Regions from separate parts of the Companilactobacillus metriopterae genome, predicted to be linked through region 2. Evidence: predicted binding sites of a transcription regulator. Region 2 holds the regulator's gene; the other holds the start of a gene.
What was found. Region 2 encodes Rex, which represses fermentation and respiration genes when NADH is low (regulators of the CRP and FNR family bind a similar motif). Its sites were predicted from a motif close to TTGTGAANTANTTCACAA; they were not measured.

Region 1 (7,860 bases), 200 kb from region 2:
TTTGTAAATGATCCTTTAAAATTTCCAGACTTTATTCATTCACAAAAGCGTGATCCTAAATCAAATAAAAGAACACAAGAGAGACAATGGGACTTCTGGTCACATTCTCCAGAATCAGTACATCAAGTAACATATCTAATGGGTGACAGAGGTCTACCGGCATCATATAGAACAATGAATGGTTACGGATCTCATACATTCAAATGGGTTAATAAAGAAGGGGAACAATTCTGGGTTAAGTACCACTTTATCTCAGATCAAGGTGTTCACAACATTTCAAATAAACTTGCTGGTGAGTTAGCTGGTAGAGATTCAGATTATCTTCAAAACGAATTATACGATTCAATTGAAAATGGTGATTTCCCTTCATGGAGCGTCTATGTTCAAGTCATCCCTTATGAAGAAGGATTAAAATATAAATGGGATATTTTTGATATAACAAAGGTAGTTTCACACAAAGACTATCCTCTTCAAAAAGTAGGTAAGTTTGTTTTGGATGAAAATCCTACTAACAACTTTGTAGATATCGAAGAAGCTGCCTTTTCTCCAGCAAATATGGTTCCTGGAATTGAACCATCACCAGATAAATTACTTCAAGGTAGATTGTTCTCATATAAAGATACTCAAAGATACCGTTTGGGTGTTAATTTTGAAGATTTACCATCAAATAAACCTGTTGTTTCGGTTCATAACTATGAACGAGATGGTTATATGAAATCTGATAATCAAGGTTCTGAGGATAACTATGAACCAAATGGTTTTGATGGTCCAAAAGAAGTTCCAGAAGCAAATATACATTCATTTGAAGTTTCAGGTGAAGCTGGAAGTCAAGACTATAGCCATAATGTTGATTACCATACGCAAGCTGGAGATTTATACAGATTGTTCAGTGATGAAGAAAAAGATCGTTTGATTGAAACAATTCAAATGAATCTAGGACAAGTAGAATCAGATGAAATTAAAAAATTAGAAATCAAACAATTCTATGACGCTGATCCTGACTATGGAACAAGAGTTGCTAAAGCGTTAGATATGAATATAGATGATATTAAATAGTAAAAAGCTTCCTTAATGGAAGCTTTTTTATTTGTTATAAACTTATTGATAGTTTTTTAAAAAGCACTAATGTATGATTCTTACTGTTATTACTAAATATTGGATGGTAGATTATGTCAAATCTAGAGAAGAATAAAGAAAATGTTCAAAATTTTTATAAAATGATGTTCAATGATTCTAAACCTCGTGAAGCTGTGGAGTTATATGTTGGAGATACTTATATACAACATAATCCAGAAGTGGGAGATGGCAAGGAAGAATTCATTAAATACTTTGAAAGAATGGCAAAAGAGTATCCTGGCAAAAAAGTTATAATTCATAAAGTTATTGCTGAAGATAACTATGTAGTTCTTCATTGTGAACAAATTTGGCCAGGAGATGCCAATTGGGCAGGAATGGATATTTTTAGATTGGATGAAGATGGTAAAATTGTCGAACATTTCGACGTACTTCAAACGATTCCAGAAAGCTCAAAGAATGGTAATTCAATGTTTTAATCGTAGTAAAAGTAATAAAAAACATCCCATGTAAGGGATGTCTTTTTATTTTCTATTGATAATTATTTCACTATTATAGTAAAATAATCTTTGTATTTATTAACATAGGAAGTTTATTATGAACAGAAAATGGTACGCTGTTTTTACAGCAGGTATTCTAGGTGGTATCATTTCAGGAATTGTAAAACTTGGTTGGGAAGTATTATTGACACCACGTACAATTGCTAGAAATTTAACAAACACACCACAAGAATTACCACAACAAATTGGATTTCCATCACACTTTACGCATCTAACGTATACTTATTCAGGACAACAAATGCCATGGGTAAGTTTTATAATGCATTTTGGATTTTCAATAACTTTTGCATTACTATATTGTATTCTTGCCGAGAAATTTCCGAAAATTACTTGGGGACAAGGTACTGTCTATGGATTAGTTATTTGGATCGCATTCCACTTAATCCTAATGCCATTATTTGGGACAGTTCCAGCTATCTGGGATCAACCATTCCAAGAACATTTCTCAGAAGCACTAGGTCACATCGTGTGGGCATGGGTAATTGAAATATTCAGACGAGATATTCGAAGTAGAATAACACATGAACCAGATCCAATTTACAAATAGAAAAATACCTGTCTAATGGCAGGTATTTTTTTATTTTAATTGTAAAATTTAAAACTAATTGTGTATAATAAATTTTGCAATGGAGAATTACCCAAGTCCGGCTGAAGGGGACGGTCTAGAAAACCGTTAGGCGAGTCAAATCGCGCGTGGGTTCGAATCCCACATTCTCCTTAATAAGAAATAAGTTCTAATAAAAAGTCTAACCTTTATAGGTTGGATTTTTTAGTTTCTATAATCTTTTAAAGTAAATTTTAATCGATGTCTGCAGTATTCAGGAGCTTGTAAAATTAGTTAATAACTATGTTGTTATCAATAAATAATTTATGTAATATATAAATTATTTAGGGGAGTATATACATGAAAAAATATTTATTAATAGGATTATCATTATCTATGTTCTTCATATTGTTTTTAAGTAATGGTGTGTCCGCAGCAACTATTAACCCCAGTGTGACAGAAGATATGAATTTTCCTTCTGATGTTAATATTGTGTATACAAGAGATAAAATAGTTCCTGTATATGATCACAACGGAAATTTAATTAAAAATTTTGCAGTTTCAGCAAATTCAGCATGGTATACAGATAAAATAATTACCTTTCTAGATTCAAACAATAATCTTTCTGAATACTATCGAGTATGTACAGATGGATATGTAAACATTGATGATATAGATCTTACTAGCCCCAATGGTGCATTAGTATCTGTTGTGGATTCATATCGTGTATTTGATAGTGAGAATAAGATAATTCTGGGTGGAGTTAGTTCTGTAGTAGCTGGTACCGTTTGGAAAGCAGGAGATGTAATTAGATTTATTGATCAATATGGCCAACCAGATAGAACAGTATATAGAAATTTAGTTCAGATAACTAATGGTGTGTATGTTCCAGTAGGAGAACATCTATATGGCAATACTATTATAAATAAATAAATTTTAAGAGTTGACGGATGTCAGCTCTTTTTTATTGATAAAATATTTTGTTATCGTCTATTGATTAAACAAATTTAATGTTTAAAATTATAATTGTCGAATTTTATAAATATATGGAGATAAATTAATGAAAATAAATAGAATTTTATCATATTCATTTGTTGCACTTACTGCTATCTTACTAGCAACATCTGTAAAGCAGGTTAATGCTAGCACAACAGATACAGACGTTTCTGTCAGTCAACAAACTGAAACAGATGATATTCAAAATTCAGTAAGTAACAATACTGAATCAGTAAATGTAAATTCAAATAATGATTTGTCAAATACTAATTCAGTTTACACACAATCTAATAATACACAAGCGATACAAGAATCCGCTGAAACACAATCCGATAGTACAATAAGTTCAGAAATTGTCACTGTTGTTTATAAACACGGAGCAGAGGTTCATTCATATAATGGATATGGAGAAAATGCTATATACAACGGTACTAATCTTGCAACTGGAACAAGTTGGATTGTTAATGAGAAGCAGAAGGCAAACGACGGTTGGTGGTACGAGGTTGGAAACGATGTCTGGTTGCCCGAAAAATTTGTTGTATCAACTAACTCTACTGATGTTCCTGCCTATAATTGGCTAACAGGAGTTCCCCTGATTAATCAAAATCCTGAGCTGCCAAACGGCTGTGAAATTACTGCTATAACAATGATGCTTAATTACGCAGGCGTTAATGTTGATAAAAATGCAGTTGGCTCGAGAAATGCCACGAAGTAGTGATCCTAATTATGGGTATATTGGTCAACCTTGGGATAGTACTGGTATTACAATCTTTCCAAATGCTTTAATGAATTTAGTTGAACACTACACTGGATCTGCTAAAGATTTAACAGGCTACGATATAAATGCTATTAAATACCAAATTAGTATAGGTAAACCTGTTGTTACATGGAATACCTTGCACGGATTGCCATATCATGCGCTAGTTATTACAGGTTATGACACTCAGTATATTTACTATAATGATTGTTGGACTAATCAAACAACACAAATGGATATAAATGAATTCATAAAAAATTGGGCAACTCAAAGTAATCGTGCGATTAGTTATTAATAAAAAATCCTAACTGAATATAGATTCAGTTAGGATTTTTTTAATTATTATAAAGTTCATTCAATAATTCTTTTGCGGATTCATTTAGACTATCTTTGGATTTGTCATTACCAAGGTGAGTGTAAATTTCTCCTACATATATATTGTCTTCAAATAATTTGTCGAAGACTTTATCGATAATAGGTTGTGTTTTTTCTGGTTCTTGTACAGGACCAAATGGATTTGAGAAGAAGGTAGTAGTCATACCAACTTCATCAGTTGTTCCAAGTGCTTTGCGTTTGCCTGAAACAAAAGTATTCTTTGCTTGATTAATATCATCGAATCTATGTAATCCAATTTCATTATCGTAATTGTTTGCATAGACCCACATGTCGATGTTGTGATGTTCAATAACACGTTTATGAATATTTGCAGGTATTATGACACGTGCATTTTGTAGCTCTGGATTTAGGTAAACACCTCGATCCATATTATTAAAAGCTACTGAATTGCTTAAGTCATCTAGTCTCACAAAGGCACCAGTTTCGGTACCTTGTGCATAGATATTTCCATTTTCATCAAATGAAAAACTACCCATATCATCAAAAATTGTTTCTATATTGTTAATCTTATCGTCAGCGACTTCTTGAAGTGCTTCGATGGATTCTGATTTACCAGCACCGGAATCACCAAAGAAGACGACTGTTTTGTGTTTACCGTTTGAAAAACTAATGCGAACCATTGATCCGTGTATTGGTAAATTGCCAGTATAAATCATATGTAGGTTGTGCAAAGTCAGACACATTTTTTTCATATAACCAAAATAAGTAGTTTTGTCGTTATATGGAACTTCACCAACCCAGATGTCGTTTTCAGTATCATGGTGGAAGTGACTAACTTGACCTTCAGTTTCTTTCATACCAAACAATAGAATTAAATCAGGCTTTTGTCCTGCTATTTTTGAAGTATCAGCAAGTTTAAATAGGTTAGCTAGAGCAAGCCCACTCACAAAATAATCACGATGGAAGTATATAAATGCTAAACTTTCGCCAATTAGGGCAGGGTAGCAGAACCATTCATCACGTTCACCATTGAAATGATCAATAGGATTGTAATCCACTGCTGTAAAAGTTCCTTCACGTTTGTTACTTTTTGTATGCATCATTAGGGGTGGTTTTAGCATCATTGTGTTCAGAAACTGTATAGATTTTAATGAATTATATTTTGCAGGAGTATCCCATTCTATGGATTGAGTTAGGATACTAGCGTTTGTACCAGCATTAACTTGTCGGAAAGTATTAGTTTTAAATCCTTGGACTTTCTCTTCAATTGTTCTATAAAGTTGAATAACAATTTCATTGAATTTTTCGTCAATATCAATGAATTCTTTTGAAACAATGCTACTGTTATGCAAGTTTACTACAGAAATTCTTAGATATGCTCTATAGAATGAATAAAAATCTTCAATACTTTGCAAGATTTCATCATCATCAAACTGAGAATAATTCGGTTTATCATCTACTAATATTGCTTTAAGTGTAGATATGTATATATCAGCCCCTTGATTCTCTAAATGTTTAGGACTAGAGTGCTTTTGATTTTCAAGGTACAAGCGTACTAATCTTTTTAAAGCCTTACTGTTAACTAGTTGAAAAATATTATTTACATAGTTTTTATTAAAATCAATTATAGATATTTGTCGATCAGGGTTTAAATAAAAATCTTCAGATTTTAAAATACTTTTGTCCATATGTGTAATTACCTTTCTCGTTTAATATTTTAATTGTAAAACAGAAGATTAGAAAATACTAATCTTTTTCTAATCAAAAATAAATTTTGTCAAAATAAAAAAGCACATCTTAGGATGTGCTTTTGATTATTTAAGTGAAAGTTGTGATTTATCACTAAGACGATTGTCATTAAATGTAAGAAGAATCATTGCAGAATCTCCACCATTAAGTCCAGATGTGTAGCCAATTGTCTTTGTTGTTGTGCCATCTTTATTGATGGTAACTAAATAAGAGTTTGGTTTGCCTAGTTTATCTAAAGTATCATTATAACCAGCACCTACTTTAACGCTGTTGTATTGTTTTAGATTTATTTTCTTATCACGTTTAACCTTTAAACCACTGATTGTTTTATTTGTTGCATGACCATCAGTAATTGTAACCGCAATATTTGAACCAACATCACCGTTTTTTACTTTGTTCCAAGAATATGTAGCAATCTCAGTGCCTGTGGCTTTTGAAACATTACTTGTAGATGTTTTACCTAAATCTTTTTTGACTTTATCTGCGCTATCTCCATCAGTAAGACCTACTTTGATTTTACTGTAATCTGAATATGTTACTTTATATGCATTTGCTGCAGCTTCGCGTTTGTCAGCTTCTTTTTGGTTATGAATTTTTACACCAGTAAAGAAACCAATAATAACTAAAATAGCAACTATTAAAGTCCAAAACCATGCAGTTTTATAGAAAGGTTTTTCTTGAGGCATTTGTATACTCCTATTATCTTTTTTCTATTTCAATATCAGTACCACAATTAGGGCACTTGTCTTTTAAGTCCTTTGCAGCAATTTTTGCTTGGCAATTGGGACATATGTAGTCCATAGATGCCTCTTCAAAAATATCTCCAAATATATCTAAAGGATTAATATTGTTCAAATCAAATTCTTTGTCTGCCATAAATTTCAGCTCCATTTCTAAGACTTAGTATATATAATAACAATACTTTGTTCAAAATAAATTATTAATATATAATTTAGATATTATAATTTTAGGAGGTATTAATATGCAAAATGAAATACTAGTAACAACCACTGAAAAAGTTCCTGGTAAGGAATATGAAGTTATTGGTGAAGTTTTCGGTCTAACAACACAATCAAAAAATGTTTTTAGTAACATTGGTGCATCTTTGAAAAATGTTGTTGGGGGAGAGATAAAAGCATATTCAAAAATGCTAGAAGAATCTCGTGATACTGCTGTAGAAAGATTACGCAATAATGCAAAAGAAATGGGAGCAGATGCCATCGTGATGATGAGATTTGACTCTGGTTCAATCGGAACAGATATGCAGTCAGTAGTTGCATATGGTACTGCTGTTAAGTTTAAGGATTAGTATAAATGATGAGTATATCTATTCTAATTATCGGAATAACAGCAGGTATCATTTCAGGAATTGTTAAATTAGGCTGGGAGGTCATTCTTCCACCTAGAACTGACGAAAGAAATGAAACAAATCCGCCACAAAAGATGTTGCAGCAGATGGGTGTTCCTTATCGAATTACTCATTTGACATACAGTTATTCAGGACTACAAATTCCTTGGGTTAGCTTAATTATGCATTTTGCATTTTCAATATTTTTTTCTGTGCTTTATTGTTGGATTTTTATATACTTTCCAATTATAAGTATAGGAATGGGAACAATTTTCGGATTAATAATCTGGATTGTGTATCATATTATTTTAATGCCAATGTTGAAAACTGTACCGCCATTTTGGAAACAACCGTGGGAAGAACATTTTTCTGAAGCATTAGGCCATATGGTTTGGGGCTTTACAATACATTTGGTATTACTAGCATTTATTTAAAACTTAGGAGAAACCAATTATGGAATCAAGATTAGTACCTTATATCGCCTTTGATAGTGCAA
Region 2 (7,860 bases):
AGTTAATGATGTAGAAGTTCATATTACTAATATAGCTGTTTCTCCAGACTTCCAAAGACAAGGCATAGGGCATCTATTAATCAATCAAGTTATGGATTATTTTAGAAACCTAGGTTACAAGCAAATGTCTCTTGAAGTTGATACAACAAATACAGATGCTATTCGACTATATGAAGCATTCTCTTTTAATGTTCGTAAATTACAAGAGAAATACTACGTGAAAAATAACCATGATGCTTATGAAATGATTACAGATTTGTAAGGAGTAAAAAGTGCAAAAAGATACAATAATTATGGCGTTTGAAAGTAGCTGTGATGAAACAAGTGTTGCAGTTATTAAAAATGGAAAAGAAATAATGTCAAATATAATTGCTACACAAATCAAGAGTCATCAAAGGTTTGGTGGAGTTGTTCCTGAAGTTGCAAGTAGACATCATGTTGAGCAAATAACTTATTGTATTGATTTGGCAATGGAGGAAGCAGATGTAACCTATGATGATTTAGATGCTGTGGCAGTTACTTATGGGCCAGGATTGGTTGGCTCATTGCTCATTGGAATTATGGCAGCCAAAACTATTGCGTTTGCACATAACTTACCTCTAATACCTGTTAATCATTTAGCAGGACATATTTATTCGGCACAATTTGTGACTGATCTACAATACCCATTTATGTCATTATTAGTATCTGGTGGACACACAGAGATTGTTTTAGTGAAAGCACCAGGTGAGTTTGAAACTCTAGGAGATACTAGGGATGACGCAGTAGGTGAGGCATACGATAAAATAGGTCGTGTCTTAGGCTTGCAGTACCCAGCAGGTAAAACTGTTGATCAAATGTCTGCAAAGGGAAATGACGTCTATGATTTCCCCAGAGCAATGGTTAAAGAAGATAATTTAGACTTTAGTTTTAGTGGCATCAAGAGTGCTTTTATAAATAAGGTGCACAATGCTGAACAAAAAAATGAAGAGTTAAATCAAAATGATCTAGCAGCCAGTTTTCAATCTGCGGTTTTGGATATTTTATCAAATAAATTATTTAGAGCTGTTGAAAAAAATCCTGTCAAACAAATAGTTGTGGCTGGTGGGGTTGCAGCTAATCAAGGACTTAGGAATAGATTGGCAAAAGATATCAAAGATAAAAATCTTGATATAGAATTAGTATTCCCTCCATTGAGATTGTGTGGAGATAACGCTGCTATGATTGGTGCTATTGCACAAATACAATACGAAAAAGGTGACTTTGCTGGTTTAGATTTGAATTCTGATCCAAGCTTAGACTTCTAAAAAGGACAGTACACAATATGTGTACTGTCCTTTTTTTTAAATGCTTTCTAATTCCATTGATTTTTCGGTCCACTCTTCTTCAAGTGAATCTTTTTCGAGATTATTTTCATCAATTTCTTTTTGAATTTCACCAAGTTTTGTATATGAACTGACAATTTCATCTTCAGTCATTTTTTGCTGAAGTTCAGAATTTTTTATTTCAATTTTTTCAATCTGTTCTTCTAAACTTTGAATTTCACGTGTTATTTTACGAATATATTTCTGATCCTCTTTTGACTTTTGATATTCTTCCTTTTTGATACTAACTTTTGGAGCACTTTCTTCTTCGTTAGTTTCTTTATCACTATTAATTTTTTCCAAATAATAGTCATAGTTTCCAAGATACAGAGTGCCTCCGGATTTTGAGATTTCAATTATTTTATCTGCAAGGGTATTAAGTAAGTATCTATCATGGGATACGAAAATAATAGTTCCGGCAAAATTATTCAATGCTTCTTCAAGAACTTCCTTACTATCGATGTCCAAGTGGTTAGTGGGCTCATCCATTATCAATAAATTGTTGTTTTCCATTGATAATTTAGTGAGCGTTAAACGAGCTTTTTCTCCACCAGATAACCCACTGATAGGTTTATTAACATCATCACCACTGAATAAAAATGCACCCAAGGTATTTCTAATAACCTGTTCATCTAACAACGGATGTAAGTCCCAAATTTCGTGTAATACATCTTTTTTAGGATTTAAGTTGGTAAGATTTTGGTCATAGTAACCTATCTGAGTATTAGCACCAAATTTATACGTACCATCTAGCAATTTGATTTCGCCGAGAATTGATTTTAGGAAGGTAGATTTACCAACGCCGTTTGGTCCGATAATACCAATTCTGTCACCACGCTTTATATCCATGTTTACAGGATAAGACATTATTTCATCGTCTTCATATCCAATTGCTGCATTTTGAACAAGTAAGACATCATTACCGCTTTCTCTATCAATATTAAAAGAGAAGTGAGCTGATCCTTGATCAGACTGAGGTTTTTCCAATCTGTCCATTTTTTCCAGCTTCTTGCGGCGACTTTGTGCCATTTTTGTAGTCGAAGCACGAACAATATTTTTTTGAATATATTCTTCTTCTTTTTTAATTTCAGCTTGTTGTTCTTCGTAGTGCTTAAGAGCAACTTCTTGATTCTTTTTCTTTTCTTGAAGATAAAAAGAATAATTTCCTGAGTAGTGGGTTGAAGAATGTTGATTTATTTCAACTATTTCATTAGTAACTTTGTCTAAGAAATATTGATCGTGGGAAACAATTACTAGAGCACCCTTATATCCGCGTAGATAGTTTTCTAGCCATTCGACTGTATCTATATCCAAATGATTGGTAGGCTCATCTAACAGCAAAATATCGTTATTTTCAAGCAATAGTTTGACCATGGCAAGACGTGACTTTTCTCCACCAGACAAAGTGCTTATTTTGACATTCCAGTATTCTTCGTCAAATCCGAATCCCTTAAGAACACTGCGAATTTCAGATTGATACCCATATCCATTATTTTCTTTGAAATCATTTTGAATTTGGTCATATTGATTTAAAATATCTTGATAGTTATCAGCATCAGTATCTCCGAGTTTTGCCTCAACCTCATGAAGTTTTTTCTCCATAATTTTTAAATCATCAAAAACGTGTTCCATTTCATCGAATACTAGATTATCCAAATTTAATCCACTATCTTGAGCTAAATAGCCAATTGAAGTATCCTTTTTTATGGAAATAGTTCCATCAGTATATGGTTCTTCCTGAGAAATTATTTTTAGAAGAGTAGATTTACCAACGCCATTTCTACCAACTAATCCAATTCTAGAATGATCTTGAACTTCTAAGTTAACATTTGAGAATAAATTTTCAGTACCAAAGTTTTTAGTTATATTGTTTGCTTGTAGTAGTATCAAAATTATCTCCTTTATTTATTCACAATTTTAACATTTTTTATAAAATTAATCTTTTAAATTACTTATTAATATTGCGTTTTACTTCGATATTCATTAGTATATAATATAGTGAAAATACGCACATGGTGGGAATGAAATGACAGAAAATATTGTACCAAATGCAACAATAAAAAGATTACCAATTTACTACAGATACTTTCAATTTTTAAAGGATGAAGGAACTAAGAAGATATCATCTGGTGAACTAGCTGAAGGTATCAAGATTGACAGTGCGACAATTCGTCGTGACTTTTCTTATCTAGGGGCTCTTGGAAAAAGAGGATATGGATATGACGTCAATGAACTAGTTGATTTCTTCAAAAAATTACTAAATCAAGATCGCAGAACTAATGTTGCGCTTGTTGGTGTTGGTAATTTGGGTAACGCTCTTTTGAATTATAACTTCTCAAGAACAAACAACGTTCGAATTGCAGCAGCGTTTGACATTGATCCTGAGATTGTAGGAACAGTCAAAAGTGGTGTTCCTGTTTATAATATGAATGAAATTAAAGAGCAATTGGAATTACAACAGATCGATGTATGTATTCTAACTGTATCTTCAAATGCTGCTCAAAAAACAGCCAATATGCTAGTTGATGCAGGTGTTAAGGGAATTCTTAACTTCACACCAATTATCGTTAATGTTCCAAATAACGTAAGAGTTCACTATGTGGATCTTGCCAATGAGTTACAAACATTGATTTATTTCTTAGATCATGACAGCTCATTAGACCACGAATAATAGGAGGGGAAGTTACTATGGCAGAGCCATTATTTTTAAAACCAGTTTTCCATGAAAAAATATGGGGTGGTCGTAAACTATCTGAATCTTTTGGTTATGATTTGCCTGATGGAGATATTGGTGAGTGCTGGGCAATATCAGGGCACAAGAATGGAACTTCTATCGTAGAAAACGGAACTTTTTCTGGGCAAAAATTAGATCAATTGTGGACTAACCATCCTGAATTATTTGGAAATCCTAAAGGTAGTGTATTCCCACTACTGACGAAGATTTTAGATGCAGAGGATAGCCTTTCTGTACAAGTGCATCCTGATAATGATTATGCTATGAAGCATGAAGGAGAACTTGGCAAGACAGAATGTTGGTATGTAATCGATGCCGAACCAGATTCATATTTAATTTATGGACATAATGCCAAAACTAAAGAAGAGCTTGATCAAATGATTGATTCAGGTGACTGGGATCACTTGTTAACCAAGGTTCCAGTTAAATCTGGTGATTTCTTCTATGTTCCTAGTGGTACAGTTCATGCCTTAAATAAGGGAATATTGGTCTTAGAAACACAGCAGAGTAGTGACACTACATATCGTCTTTATGACTATGACCGAGTAGACAAAACTACTGGTAAGATGCGTGAACTACACTTAGAACAGTCCAAAGATACAATCACTGTTCCTTACAAGAGACCACAGTTGGATATAGAGACTGTTGAAAAAAATGGCAATAAATATACGACATTTGTACAGCCACCATTGTCTCCTTACTTCGCAGTATACAAATGGGAAATAAATAATTCTGATGATTTTAAACATGAAGTTGGAAGCTATACTTTAATTTCTGTTTTGTCTGGTGAAGGTCAAATTACTATTGATAATAAAGATTACTCTTTATCAAAGGGACAACACTTAATTGTTCCTGCAACAGTTAATAGTTGGAAATTATCTGGAAATTTAAACATCATTGCCTCAGAATCTGGGGAAAAATAAAAGCGTTGAAACATTTAAAGTTTCAACGCTTTTTTATTATGCAAAATTAATCAATATAACAATTAAGTTCATTAAAATATGTGCCATCATATTTATGTAAATGTTCTTTGTTCTACTGTATATGAAGCATAAGAACAGTCCAATAAAGAAATATACTAAGAAGAAACTATCTTGATGTAAAAAGGCAAATAACAAGCTAGATAGTGCTGCAGACATACCAAAGCCTATGTATTGATTTAAATCAGTAAACATAAGTTTTCTGAATATTATTTCTTCCATGATTGGTGCACATACTAAGGGGTATATGACATAATATGGGGCAAATTTCATATATGTTATAAGATCTTGTGTGTTGGCAGATAATGAAACATTGAAGAATTGAACTAATATCTCAGATATCACAAGTTGAATAACTATAATTCCCAAAGTAGTAGCAATTATCCAAAGGAAAGATCTAGTAGGACTTAATCGTCTTTCTGTAATATCTAAAGTTCTAGATTTGGCTAATATATAGCTAGTTGCAATGATTGTGACTACAGTCATTGTTATAAAGTAAGGAGTTCCCACTATTTTGAATCCGAGTAATATAGTTGCGATAATACTAATACCCAAATATGTAAGAAAAATAGGTATCTGTTTTCTAAAATTATCCATGAAATACTCCTAAAATTATTTGTTTATACTTGAATCTTATCTGTAAAATGATATCATAAAAATTGTGATTAGCACATTGAACTTGAGAGTGCTAAAAAAGATATCATAAAATCTGGAGGTATTAAAATTGTTAAAACCACTTGGAGATAGAGTTATTGTATCAGTCGATCAAGAAGAAGAAAAGACTGTCGGAGGTATTGTTCTAGCTAATAACGCAAAAGAAAAACCTCAAACTGCCGAAGTTATTGCTGTTGGTGAAGGACTAGTTTCTGATAACGGAACAAAAGTTGCTTTAACAGTTAAAAATGGAGATAAGGTTTTATTCGATAAATATGCAGGATCAGAAGTTACATTTGATGATCAAAAATACCTAATTCTTCACGAAAAAGATATTATGGCAATCGTTGAAAAATAAAAAATACTAATACTAAAAGAGGATTTGTGAAATGGCAAAGGAAATTAAATTTTCAGAAGACGCACGTTCAAAGATGATGGACGGTGTTAATAAATTAGCGGATACTGTTAAAACTACAATTGGACCAAAGGGTCGTAATGTTGTTATTGAAAAATCATATGGTTCACCTGAAATTACAAATGATGGTGTTACAATTGCAAAAAGTATCGAACTAGAAGATCACTTTGAAGATATGGGAGCAAAATTAGTTGCTGAAGTTTCTTCAAAAACAAATGATATCGCTGGTGATGGTACAACAACAGCTACAGTTCTTGCCCAAGCATTACTTAATGAAGGTATGAAGAACGTGACTGCAGGAGCTAACCCAGTAGGTATCCGTAATGGTATCGAAATGGCAACTAAAGCAGGTGTTGAAGAGTTAAGCAAGATTTCACACAAGGTTGCTGGTAAGAAAGATATTGCTCAAGTTGCTTCAGTTTCTTCAGCAAGTGAAGAAATCGGTGATTTAATCGCTGATGCAATGGAAAAAGTTGGTAATGATGGTGTTATCACAATTGAAGAATCAAAAGGAATCGATACAACACTTGATGTTGTAGAAGGTATGCAATTTGATCGTGGGTACTTGTCACAATACATGGTAACTGATAACGATAAAATGCAAGCTGATCTAGAAAATCCATATGTATTGATTACAGATAAGAAAATTTCAAATATCCAAGATATCTTGCCAATGTTACAAGAAATTGTTCAACAAGGAAAATCACTTTTGATTATTGCCGATGATATTGATGGTGAAGCCTTGCCAACACTTGTATTGAATAAGATTCGTGGAACATTCAATGTTGTAGCTGTCAAAGCTCCAGGATTTGGTGATCGTCGTAAGGAACAACTACAAGATATTGCAATCCTAACTGGTGGTACAGTTATTACAAGTGACTTGGGTCTTGAATTGAAAGACACAACACTAGAACAACTTGGACAAGCTGGTCGTATTACAGTTACAAAAGATAATACAACTATTGTCGAAGGTTCTGGAGACGCAACACAAATTTCAGAACGTGTTGAAACAATTAAGAAGCAAGTTGAAGAAACAACATCAGACTTTGATCGTGAAAAAATGCAAGAACGTCTTGCAAAATTAGCTGGTGGTGTTGCTGTAATCAAAGTTGGTGCCGCAACAGAAACAGAATTAAAAGAACGTAAATATAGAATTGAAGATGCACTAAATGCCACACGTGCCGCTGTTGAAGAAGGATACGTTGCTGGTGGTGGAACAGCATTGATGAACATTATCTCAGGTGTTAGCTCTGTCAAAGGAGAGGGAGATGTTCAAACAGGAATTAACATAGTTGTTCGTGCCCTTGAAGAACCACTACGTCAAATTGCTGAAAATGCTGGTCTTGAAGGATCAGTAATTGTTGAAAGATTGAGACAACAAGAAAATGAAGTTGGATACAATGCTGCTACCGGTGAATGGGTAAACATGATTGAATCAGGTATTATCGATCCAACTAAAGTTACAAGATCTGCACTTCAAAACGCAGCCAGTGTATCAGCACTATTATTAACAACAGAAGCAGTTGTTGCTGATAAGACAGAACCAAATGATTCAGCCGATCCAATGCAAGCACCAGGTGCTGGTATGGGACCAATGATGTAATTTAATAAAATAAAAAACACTTCAGAATAAACTCTGAAGTGTTTTTATTTTTTGAAAATCGAAATAATTAAACTGTCCATTATTATTAATGTTGAAAATAGTAATCCCAAACCTAGTGCAATCTTAGTACC

Region 1: CS873_RS05825 (YagU family protein) is a predicted target of Rex. The motif match lies at 1,609-1,626, and genes of this name have one in related genera.

What each region holds. Positions count from the first base shown of each region.
Region 1 covers NZ_CP024610.1:1,172,403-1,180,262, reverse strand. Annotated here, with positions in the region: gene CS873_RS05835 (catalase) at 1-1,056, shown strand, start outside; gene CS873_RS05830 (nuclear transport factor 2 family protein) at 1,170-1,553, shown strand; gene CS873_RS05825 (YagU family protein) at 1,672-2,181, shown strand; tRNA gene CS873_RS05820 (tRNA-Ser) at 2,263-2,352, shown strand; gene CS873_RS05815 (hypothetical protein) at 2,539-3,111, shown strand; gene CS873_RS05810 (C39 family peptidase) at 3,239-3,889, shown strand; gene CS873_RS08250 (C39 family peptidase) at 3,876-4,226, shown strand; gene CS873_RS05805 (hypothetical protein) at 4,267-5,955, opposite strand; gene CS873_RS05800 (DUF3862 domain-containing protein) at 6,082-6,702, opposite strand; gene CS873_RS08045 (prepilin peptidase) at 6,716-6,892, opposite strand; gene CS873_RS05795 (heavy metal-binding domain-containing protein) at 6,999-7,325, shown strand; gene CS873_RS05790 (YagU family protein) at 7,334-7,798, shown strand; gene CS873_RS05785 (VOC family protein) at 7,818-7,860, shown strand, end outside.
Region 2 covers NZ_CP024610.1:1,374,140-1,381,999, reverse strand. Annotated here, with positions in the region: gene rimI (ribosomal protein S18-alanine N-acetyltransferase) at 1-262, shown strand, start outside; gene tsaD (tRNA (adenosine(37)-N6)-threonylcarbamoyltransferase complex transferase subunit TsaD) at 273-1,286, shown strand; gene CS873_RS07050 (ABC-F family ATP-binding cassette domain-containing protein) at 1,323-3,233, opposite strand; gene CS873_RS07045 (redox-sensing transcriptional repressor Rex) at 3,370-4,014, shown strand; gene manA (mannose-6-phosphate isomerase, class I) at 4,032-5,000, shown strand; gene CS873_RS07035 (CPBP family intramembrane glutamic endopeptidase) at 5,037-5,654, opposite strand; gene groES (co-chaperone GroES) at 5,782-6,069, shown strand; gene groL (chaperonin GroEL) at 6,101-7,729, shown strand; gene CS873_RS07020 (hypothetical protein) at 7,774-7,860, opposite strand, start outside.